2 regions of the Kineococcus auxinigenes genome follow, and region 1 is predicted to be linked to the other one. Evidence: riboswitches for the same ligand, from Rfam matches in the RefSeq annotation. Region 1 holds a riboswitch; the other holds the start of a gene.

The links. Region 1 has a riboswitch for glycine ahead of gcvP (aminomethyl-transferring glycine dehydrogenase). Riboswitches for the same ligand answer to the same signal wherever they lie in the genome.
Region 2: another riboswitch for glycine. It lies ahead of gcvT (glycine cleavage system aminomethyltransferase GcvT); the one in region 1 lies ahead of gcvP (aminomethyl-transferring glycine dehydrogenase).

What each region holds. Positions count from the first base shown of each region.
Region 1 is NZ_JBKBCT010000060.1:704-5,578, forward strand. It holds gene ACRYR9_RS15130 (SMI1/KNR4 family protein) at 1-97, opposite strand, end outside; gene ACRYR9_RS15135 (ParA family protein) at 271-1,068, opposite strand; glycine riboswitch at 1,195-1,285, shown strand; gene gcvP (aminomethyl-transferring glycine dehydrogenase) at 1,358-4,261, shown strand; gene ACRYR9_RS15145 (glucose-6-phosphate dehydrogenase) at 4,275-4,875, opposite strand, start outside.
Region 2 is NZ_JBKBCT010000014.1:18,885-23,759, reverse strand. It holds gene ACRYR9_RS06620 (Gfo/Idh/MocA family protein) at 1-633, shown strand, start outside; gene ACRYR9_RS06615 (sugar phosphate isomerase/epimerase family protein) at 646-1,500, shown strand; partial or broken gene ACRYR9_RS06610 (sugar phosphate isomerase/epimerase family protein) at 1,589-2,588, shown strand; gene ACRYR9_RS06605 (tautomerase family protein) at 2,658-3,047, shown strand; glycine riboswitch at 3,141-3,218, shown strand; glycine riboswitch at 3,229-3,317, shown strand; gene gcvT (glycine cleavage system aminomethyltransferase GcvT) at 3,362-4,468, shown strand; gene ACRYR9_RS06595 (L-serine ammonia-lyase) at 4,474-4,875, shown strand, end outside.

The DNA of each region.
Region 1 (4,875 bases):
CGGGGTGCGGGATCGCCGTGGCGGGCGTCGCCGCTGCGGGGGCGGTCCGGGCTGCGCGCACCAAGCGGTGGCGGTTGACGGGGGAGCTGGGCGTCACGGAACCTCCTCGGACCCGCGGCGGAGCGGGGTGGTGCTGGGTGGAACTGGGTGGAACTGGGCGGTGCGGCCGGAACCGCTGGCGCGCACCGTGATCGCACGGTAGAGGCGGACGGGGCAGCACGCACGTCGGCGCTGCTGCGGCAACCCCTGCCCTGCTGAGTGTCCCCGAATTCACCCTCCGTGACCAGAGGGGCGGGTCCGGGGCCGGGCCCGCTGGTCGAGGACCACGTCCAGCAGGCGGTCGAACTGCTCGGCCACTCGCCGTGCCGCCACGGGGCGCAGCGCGTGCAGCGGCTTGCCCGCTCCCTGCGACTGCGGCACGGCCACCCGGTCGGGCAGCGGTTCCAGGACCAGGTCGCCGAACAGCGAGCGCAGCTCCTCCAGGCGGAAGCGCTGCTCGCCCGAGCGGGGGGAGTACCGGTTCACCAGGACGCCGGCCACCCGGGGCCCCGAGCGCAGCGCCGCGATCTCGTCCAGCGTGCGGCCCACCGCGGCCACCGAGAAGCGGCTGGCGTCGGAGACCACGACGACGGCGTCGCTGGCGCGCCAGGCCGAGCGGGTCAGCCCGCCCAGCGACGGCGGGCAGTCCAGCAGGGCGAGCTGGTGGTCGTCGAGCTTGCGCAGCGCGCGCCGCAGGCCCTCCAGGTCGGCCTCCTGGGGGTCGGGCGCGTCCAGCCCGGCGGAGGCGGCCGAGCCGCTCACCACGTCGAGCAGCCCGGGGTGGTCGTCCACCCACCCGCTGGGGGCCACCGCGGACTCCGCCACGCGGCGCTTGGGGGTGCGCAGCACCGCGGCCACGTCGTGCGCGCGCTGCGCGGTCACGTCCAGCCCGGAGGTCGCGTCGGCCTGGGGGTCGAGGTCGACGACGAGGGTGCTGAGGGAGCGGTGCAGGGCGGCGGAGGCCAGGCCCAGGGTCACCGACGTCTTGCCCACGCCACCCTTCGCGCTGCAGACGGTCACGGTGATCATCGCGAGAGGATACCGGTCCGCGCGGCCCGGACCGCCCGCCCCGCAGCGGGATCGGTCCTCGCGCGGTCCTGCGCACCAGCGCACCGGGAGCACCGGTGGCCTACAGTGACCCCGGAAGCTGGCTGCGCATCCCGCGCGGGAGAGACCCCGGTCCGGCCGGGGCGCCGAAGGGGCAACATCCCCGGAACCTCTCAGGCGGAAGGACCGCGGGGGACAGGCCGCTCTGGAGGTCCCGCCGCGCGGGCCGACAGACGGGGGCGTCCCGACCGCCGCGACCCCCGGAGCCCCCGTGACCGCCACCGCACCCGTCCCCACCGGTACCGCGCCCGCCGTTCCCACCCTCGGCGCGAGCGCGCCGCCGCCCTTCACCGGCCGGCACATCGGCCCCGACGCCGCCCAGGCCGCCCGCATGCTCGCCACCGTCGGTCTGCCCTCCCCCCAGGAGCTCGTCGCGCGCGCCGTGCCCGCCGGCATCCTGGAGCAGCCCGGCGCCCTGGACCTGCCGCCGGCGCTGGACGAGGCGTCGGTCACCTCGGCCCTGCGCGAGCTGGCGGCGCGCAACCGCGTGGTCCCCTCGATGATCGGCCTGGGCTACCACGGCACCCGCACCCCCGCGGTGGTGCGGCGCAACGTCCTGGAGGACCCCGCCTGGTACACGGCGTACACGCCCTACCAGCCGGAGATCTCCCAGGGCCGGCTGGAGGCGCTGCTGAACTTCCAGACCGCGGTGGCCGACCTGACCGGCCTGGACGTGGCGAACGCCTCCCTGCTCGACGAGGGCACCGCCGCCGCCGAGGCGATGACCCTGGCCCGCCGCGTCTCCAGGGCGCCCGCCGGTGCGGTGTTCGCCGTCGACGCCGACGTGCTGCCGCAGACCCTGGCGGTGCTGCGCACCCGTGCGGTCCCGCTGGGCATCGAACTGGTGAGCGTGGACCTGGACGCCGCCGACCCGCTGGCGGTGCTGGGGGAGCGGGCGCTGTTCGGGCTGCTCGTGCAGTACCCGGGCACCAGCGGGCGGGTGCGCGACCTGGCGGGCGTCGTGAGCGCGGCCAAGGAGCGCGGTGCGGTGGCCGTGGCCGCCGCGGACCTGCTCGCCCTGGCGCTGCTGCGCGCACCGGGCGAGTTCGGCGTCGACGTCGCCGTGGGTTCCTCCCAGCGCTTCGGCGTGCCGATGTTCGCCGGGGGGCCGCACGCGGCGTACGTGGCCGTGCGCAAGGGGCTGGAGCGCAACCTGCCCGGACGCCTCGTGGGCGTCTCGAAGGACGCCGACGGGGCACCCGCCTACCGCCTGGCCCTGCAGACGCGCGAGCAGCACATCCGCCGCGACCGCGCCACCAGCAACATCTGCACCGCCCAGGTCCTGCTGGCGGTGGTGGCCGGCTGCTACGCCGTGCACCACGGCCCCGAGGGGCTGCGCTCGATCGCCGCGCAGGTCGCCGGCACCGCCGCCCACCTGGCCGCCTCGCTGCGCGCCGGCGGGGTGGAGGTCGTGCACGGGGAGTTCTTCGACACCGTCCTGGCCCACGTGCCCGGCCGCGCGCGCGACGTGGTGGCCGCCGCCCTGCGGGCGGGGGTGAACCTGCGCCTGGTCGACGACGACCACGTCGGCCTGACCTGCGACGAGACCACCGGGCCGCAGCAGGTGGCCGCGGCGCTGGCCGGTTTCGGGCTGCGGCCCCTCGAGCAGGCCCCGGCCCACGCCCTGCCCGCCGCGCTGCTGCGGACCTCGCCGTTCCTGACGCACCCGGTGTTCTCGCAGCACCGCTCGGAGACGGCGATGCTGCGCTACCTGCGCCGGCTCTCCGACGCCGACTACGCCCTGGACCGCGGGATGATCCCGCTGGGCTCGTGCACCATGAAGCTCAACGCCACCACCGAGCTGGAACCGATGTCCTGGCCGGAGTTCGCCGACCTGCACCCGTACGCGCCCGCCGACCAGCTCGCCGGCACCGCGCAGCTCGTCGCCGACCTGGAGCGCTGGCTGGCGGAGCTCACCGGCTACGACGCGGTGTCCCTGCAGCCCAACGCCGGATCGCAGGGCGAGTTCGCCGGGCTGCTCGCGATCCGCGCCCACCACCGCTCGCGCGGCGAGGAGCACCGCACCGTCTGCCTGATCCCGAGCTCCGCGCACGGCACCAACGCCGCCAGCGCCGTCATGGCCGGCCTGCGCGTCGTCGTCGTGGCCTGCGACGAGGACGGGAACGTCGACCTGGGCGACCTGCGCGCCAAGGTCGCCGAGCACGCCGCCGACCTCGCGGCGATCATGGTGACGTACCCCTCCACCCACGGGGTGTACGAGGAGTCGATCCGCGAGGTGTGCGCCCTGGTGCACGGCGCCGGCGGGCAGGTGTACGTCGACGGCGCGAACCTCAACGCGCTCGTCGGCCTGGCCCGTCCCGGCCGGTTCGGCGCGGACGTCTCCCACCTGAACCTGCACAAGACGTTCTGCGTCCCGCACGGCGGTGGCGGACCCGGCGTCGGGCCGGTCGCGGTGCGCGCCCACCTGGCGCGGTTCCTGCCCGCCACCTCCCCGGACGCCGATCCCGAGCGCGTCGGCATGGTGTCCTCCGCCCCGTTCGGCTCCGCCGGGATCCTGCCGATCTCCTGGGCGTACGTGCGGCTCATGGGAGCCGAGGGGCTGCGCGCCGCCACGGTGCAGGCCGTGCTCAGCGCCAACCACGTCGCCGCCCGGCTGTCCGAGGCGTTCCCGGTGCTGTACCGCGGGCCCGGCGGCCTGGTGGCCCACGAGTGCGTCCTGGACCTGCGGCCGATGACGGCGGCCACCGGGGTGACGGTGGAGGACGTCGCCAAGCGGCTCATCGACTTCGGGTTCCACGCCCCGACGATGTCGTTCCCCGTCGCGGGAACCCTCATGGTCGAGCCCACCGAGAGCGAGGACCTCGCCGAGGTCGACAGGTTCTGCGACGCGATGCTCGCCATCGCCGACGAGGTCCGCGAGATCGAGGAGGGCCGCTGGGCGGTGGCCGACTCCCCGCTGCGGCACGCTCCGCACACCGCCGCGTCCCTCGTGGGGGAGTGGAGCCACCCGTACACCCGCGCCGAGGCCGTCTACCCGAACGGGCTGGACCCCCGCGCGAAGTACTGGCCGCCGGTGCGCCGCGTCGACGGCGCCGCCGGCGACCGCAACCTGGTGTGCTCCTGCCCGCCGCTGGAGGAGCTCGCCGAGGGCTGAGCGGCGGCCCGGTTCAGCGCCCGTCCGTCCCGGCGAGGGTGGGCGGGCCGGCGGGGCCGTCGCTGCCGGCGGGGTACTCGCGCAGCGGCGCGGCCCCGCGCTGCCAGGCGGCCAGGACCGGCTCGACGATGCGCCAGCCCTCCTCGGCCTCCGCGGCGTGCGCCGACAGCCGGGTGTCCCCGGCCAGCACGGCCAGCAGCAGCTGCCCGTAGGGACCGGGTTCCTGCCGGGCCAGGTCGGCGCCCATCTCGACGCCCTCCAGCTCGAACGGGTCGCCGGCGCCGTTGAGGTCGAAGCGCAGCGAGACCCGGTCGGGGTCCAGCTGCAGGCGCAGCTCGTTGCGGTGCGGCTTCGGCCCGGCGAACACCGCGTGCGGCACCTCGGCGAAGCGGATGACGACCTCGCGGCGGTCCGCGCCCAGGGCCTTGCCGGTGCGCAACCGGAACGGCACGCCCGCCCAGCGCCAGGTGTCCACGTGCAGCACGACCTCGGCGTACGTCTCGGTGCCGCGCGCGGCGTCCACCCCTTCGGCGTCGGTGTACGCGGCGACCTCGTGCCGGCCGTGCCGGCCGTCCACGACGCCGGCGGTGTACCGCCCGCGGGCGGTGGAGCGG
Region 2 (4,875 bases), on a different contig from region 1:
GGTTTCATGCGCCGCTTCGACGCCGAGTACGAGCAGCTGCGCACTCTCATCGCCTCGCAGGAGCTGGGCCGCCCGCTGTTCCTGCACTGCGCGCACCGCAACGCCACCACCCCGCCGAACTTCAACTCCGAGCAGCTCATCCTCGACTCGGTGGTGCACGAGGTGGACGTGACCCGCTTCCTGCTCGGCGAGGAGATCAGGGCCATCACGGTGCTGACGCCGGGGCGCACCTCCCACGCCCCCGAGGGCCTGCAGGACCCGCAGTTCGTCCTCATGGAGACCGAGAGCGGCGCCCTGGTCGACGTGGAGATCTTCGTCAACACCACGTTCGGCTACGAGGTCCGCACCGAGCTGGTCGCCGAGCGCGGCAGCGCGCGGATCGGCCTGGGCGTCGGTCTGGTGAAGCACTCCTCGGCCGGCTGGGGCGGGCACATCACCGCCGACTTCAAGGAGCGCTTCGGCGCCGCCTACGACACCGAGTTCCAGCGCTGGGTGGACGCCGTCCGCAGCGGTGCCGGCGTCGACGGCCCGGGCGTGTGGGACGGGTACGCCGCCGCCGCCGTCTGCGCCGCGGGCGTGGAGTCCCTGCGCACCGGCCGCCGCGTCGAGGTCGACCTCGGCGCCCGGGTCTGAGGGGCGACGACGATGCAGATCGCCCTGGACACCTACATGTTCCGCGACGTGCCGCTGCTGAAGCTGCCGGGCCTGGTCGCGGACCTCGGCTACGAGTGGATCGAGCTGTCCCCGCGCGAGGACTTCATCCCGTTCTTCCGGCACCCGCGCGTGGACCTGGCCACGGTGCGCGCCTTCCGCAAGGCCCTGGACGCAGCCGGTGTGGGCGTGTGCTCCACGCAGTTCGTGCAGCGCTGGTCAGGCCCCGGTGAGGACGAGCGCCGCCAGGCGGTGCGCAACATCAAGCGCATCGTGGAGGTCACGACCGAGCTCGGCGTGCCCGTGGTGCAGTCGGAGTTCAACGGCCGTCCGGAGCTGCCCGAGGCCAGCGAGGCCCGATTCTTCGAGTCCTTCGAGGAACTGGCTCCCGTCTTCGAGGCGAACGGCATCGAGCTGCGCCTGGAGCCCCACCCGGACGACTTCGTCGAGGACGGCTTCCGCGCGGTGGACCTCGTGCGCGGTCTGGACCGCCCCTGGGTGGGGTTCGTGTACTGCACCCCGCACACCTTCCACCAGGGCGGCGACGGCCCGGGGATCATCCGCTACGCCGGGGACCTCGTGCGGCACGTGCACGTGGCGGACACGTTCGACTTCCGCGGCTCTTCCGGGCTCCGGTACATCATCAACCCGCCCGGCTCCACCGCGCGCATCCACCAGCACCTGAACATCGGTGAGGGGGAGGTGGACTTCGACGGGATCTTCACCGCGCTCGGCGAGGTCGGGTTCGACGGGGCGCTGTGCGCCAGCGTCTTCGCGTGGGAGGAGAAGCGCGAGGAGTCCAGCCGGCTGATGCGCGGGGCGATCCAGGAGCACGTCGACCGCTGGTGAGGCGGTGAGCAGTTCGTGACGACGGGGGCGGGTGCCGCGGGAACCCGCCCCCGCCGTCTGCACCGACCGTTGAGAACAGGAGCAGAGGATGAAGTTCGGCGTCTACGACGCGATCCTGCACGACAGGTCCCTGCCCGAGGCGATCCAGGTGATCGCCGACCTCGGCCTGGAAGGGATCGAGCTGAACACCGGTGGCTTCCTGCCGGCGGTGCACGTGCCCACCTTCGACGACATCGCTGGTCAGCGACGCCGCCCGCGACGACTTCCTGGCCCTCTTCGAGGGCAGCGGTGTCTCCATCGCCGGGCTCAACTGCAACGGCAACCCGCTGCACCCGAACGAGGTGATCGGCCACGCCCACGCCCAGGACGTGCGCCGCTCGATCCGCCTGGCGCACCGCCTGGGCCAGCACCGCGTGGTGACGATGTCCGGGCTGCCCGGCGGTGAGTCGGGCGCCACCCGCCCGAACTGGATCGTCAACGCGTGGAACTCCGCAGCGCTGGACGTGCTCGAGCACCAGTGGCAGGTCGCCACGCCGTTCTGGCGCGAGATCGACGCCCTGGCCCGCGACCTGGACGTCAAGGTCGCCCTGGAGCTGCACCCGCAGAACCTCGTCTTCAACCCCGCCGGCATCCGCGAGCTCGTCGAGCGCACCGGCGCCACCAACGTCGGGGTCGAGCTGGACGCCTCGCACCTGTTCTGGCAGCAGATGGACCCCGTCGCCGTCGTTCGCGACCTGGGCCCGCTGGTCTTCCACGCCGCCGCCAAGGACGTGCGCATCAACCCCGCCGCCGCGATCCACGGCGTCCTGGACAACCGCTTCCGGCGCCTCGACCCGAGCGAGGAGCGGGTCAACCTCGGCGGCGACGAGTGGGTCAACGAGTGGCCGAAGGAGTCCGCGTGGGACTTCGTCGCCCTCGGCCGCGGGCACGACACAGCCTTCTGGGCCGACTTCCTCACCGCCCTGCACGAGGTCGACCCGGAGATGATCGTGAACATCGAGCACGAGGACGTCTCCCTCGGCCGTGTCGAGGGCCTGCAGGTCGCCGCCGAGGTGCTCAAGGCCGCCGCGCGCGCCGCCGGCGTCTGAGCAGGTCGTCCAGCGGCGCACAACCCTCTCGATGTGTCAGAATGTAAAGACATATTTGAGGAGGATCCCGTGCCCCTGCTCCGCTTCGACCTCGTCGCCGGTCGCACCCCCGAGGCCCTGACCGTCCTGCTGGACGCCGCCCACGACGCTGTCGTGGAGGCCTTCGAGGTGCCCTACGGCGACCGCTACCAGGTCGTCCACCAGCACGCGCCCGGTGAGATGGTCGTCCACGACACGGGCCTGGGCATCGAGCGCACCGACGACGTCGTCGTCCTGCAGATGACCAGCAGGCAGCGCACCCGCGAGCAGAAGGAGCGCTTCTACGCCCTGCTGGTGGAGAACCTGCAGCACCGCTGCGGCATCGAGCCCAGCGACGTCGTCGTCTCGGTCGTCGAGAACTCCGACGCGGACTGGTCCTTCGGCCACGGGCGCGCGCAGTTCCTCACCGGCGAGCTCTGAGCGGGCGGTCCGGCGGCCACTGGCTGCCGGACCGCCGCGCGTGCGACGCTGGGGCAGCACGCCACAACCGAACACCGCAGGCCACGCACCCCGGCGGGAGAGCACCGACGCGCACCAGCGCCGGGCACCGAAGGAGCAACCGCCCCGGAACCTCTCAGGTACCAGGACCGCCACGGGCAGGCCGCTCTGGAGAGCAGGGTCCGCACGGCCCTCACCGACGGGGAAAGCGCCGCAGGGCGCGAAGCTCTCAGGTGCCACGACAGAGGGGGTCCGCGCAGCCGCGCCCGGCGGCCGCGCCCGGAAGGAGTCCCGCCGTGCCACGCACCTCCCCGCTGCACGAGGCCCACGCCGCCCTCGGTGCCGCGTTCACCGACTTCGCCGGCTGGTCGATGCCCGTGCGCTACGCCTCCGACCTGGCCGAGCACCGCGCCGTGCGCGCCACCGCCGGCGTGTTCGACCTGTCCCACATGGGGGAGGTGCGCGTGCGCGGCCCGCGGGCCGGCGCCGCCCTGGACGCCGCTCTCGTCGGCCGCCCCTCCGCCATGCCCGTCGCTCGCGCGGCGTACGGGCTGCTCGTCGACGAGGACGGCGGCATCCTCGACGACCTCGTCACCTACCGCCTCGGCGAGGACGACTTCCTCGTCGTCGCCAACGCCTCCAACGCCGGCCTCGTCGCGCCGGAACTGACCGCTCGCGCCGCAGGGTTCGACGCCACCGTCACCGACGAGTCCGCCGGCACCGCCCTGGTGGCCGTGCAGGGCCCCACCGCCGCGCTGATCGTCGGCGAGCTCGTCGACGCCGACCTCGGCGCCCTGGGGTACTACCGATGCACCACCGCATCGCTGCGCACGGCGGACGGCGCGGTCGACGTGCTGCTCGCCCGCACCGGCTACACCGGCGAGGACGGGTTCGAGGTGTTCACCGCGGCCGGTCGCGCCGCCTCCGTCTGGGAGGCGCTGCTGGCCGCCGGGCGCGCCCACGACGCCGTGCCGTGCGGACTGGCCTGCCGCGACACCCTGCGCCTGGAGGCGGGGATGCCCCTGTACGGGCACGAGCTGTCCCGCGACGTCGACCCGTACACCGCAGGGCTCGGCCGCGTCGTGAAGCTGGACAAGCCCACCGGGTTCCCCGGCCGGGCCGCGCTGGAGCGCCTCGCGCAGCGCACCCCCGAGCGCGTCCTCGTCGGCCTGCGCGGCACCGGCCGCCGCGCCGGCCGCCAGGGCTACCCCGTGCTGCACGAGGGGCGTCCGGTCGGCGCCGTCACCAGCGGCGCGCTCTCACCCACCCTCGGGCACCCGATCGCCATGGCCTACGTCGAACCGGCCGCCGCGCGGGTCGGCACCGCGCTGGCCGTGGACGTGCGCGGGCGCCCCGAACCCGCCGAGGTCGTCGACCTGCCCTTCTACCGCCGGGCCCGGTGAACCCCGTGACCGCCGGCGTCTTCGACCTGTTCTCCATCGGCATCGGCCCCTCCAGCTCCCACACCGTGGGCCCGATGCGCGCCGCCCTGCGCTTCGCGCAGGGCCTCGCCGACGACGGGCTGCTGGAACGGGTCACCGCGGTGCGGGTGGACCTGCACGGCTCGCTCGGGGCCACCGGCCGCGGCCACGGCTCCGACCGCGCCGTCGTGCTGGGGTTGCTGGGGCACCGCCCCGAGGCCGTCGACCCCGACGCGGTCCCCGTGCTCCTGGACGCCGTGCGCGAGCGCGGGGAACTGCGGCTGCTGGGCCGGCACCCGGTGCGCTTCGACCCCGGCACCGACGTGCGCCTGCTGCGCGAGGCGCTGCCCGCCCACCCCAACGGGATGGTGTTCACCGCCCTCGGCGAC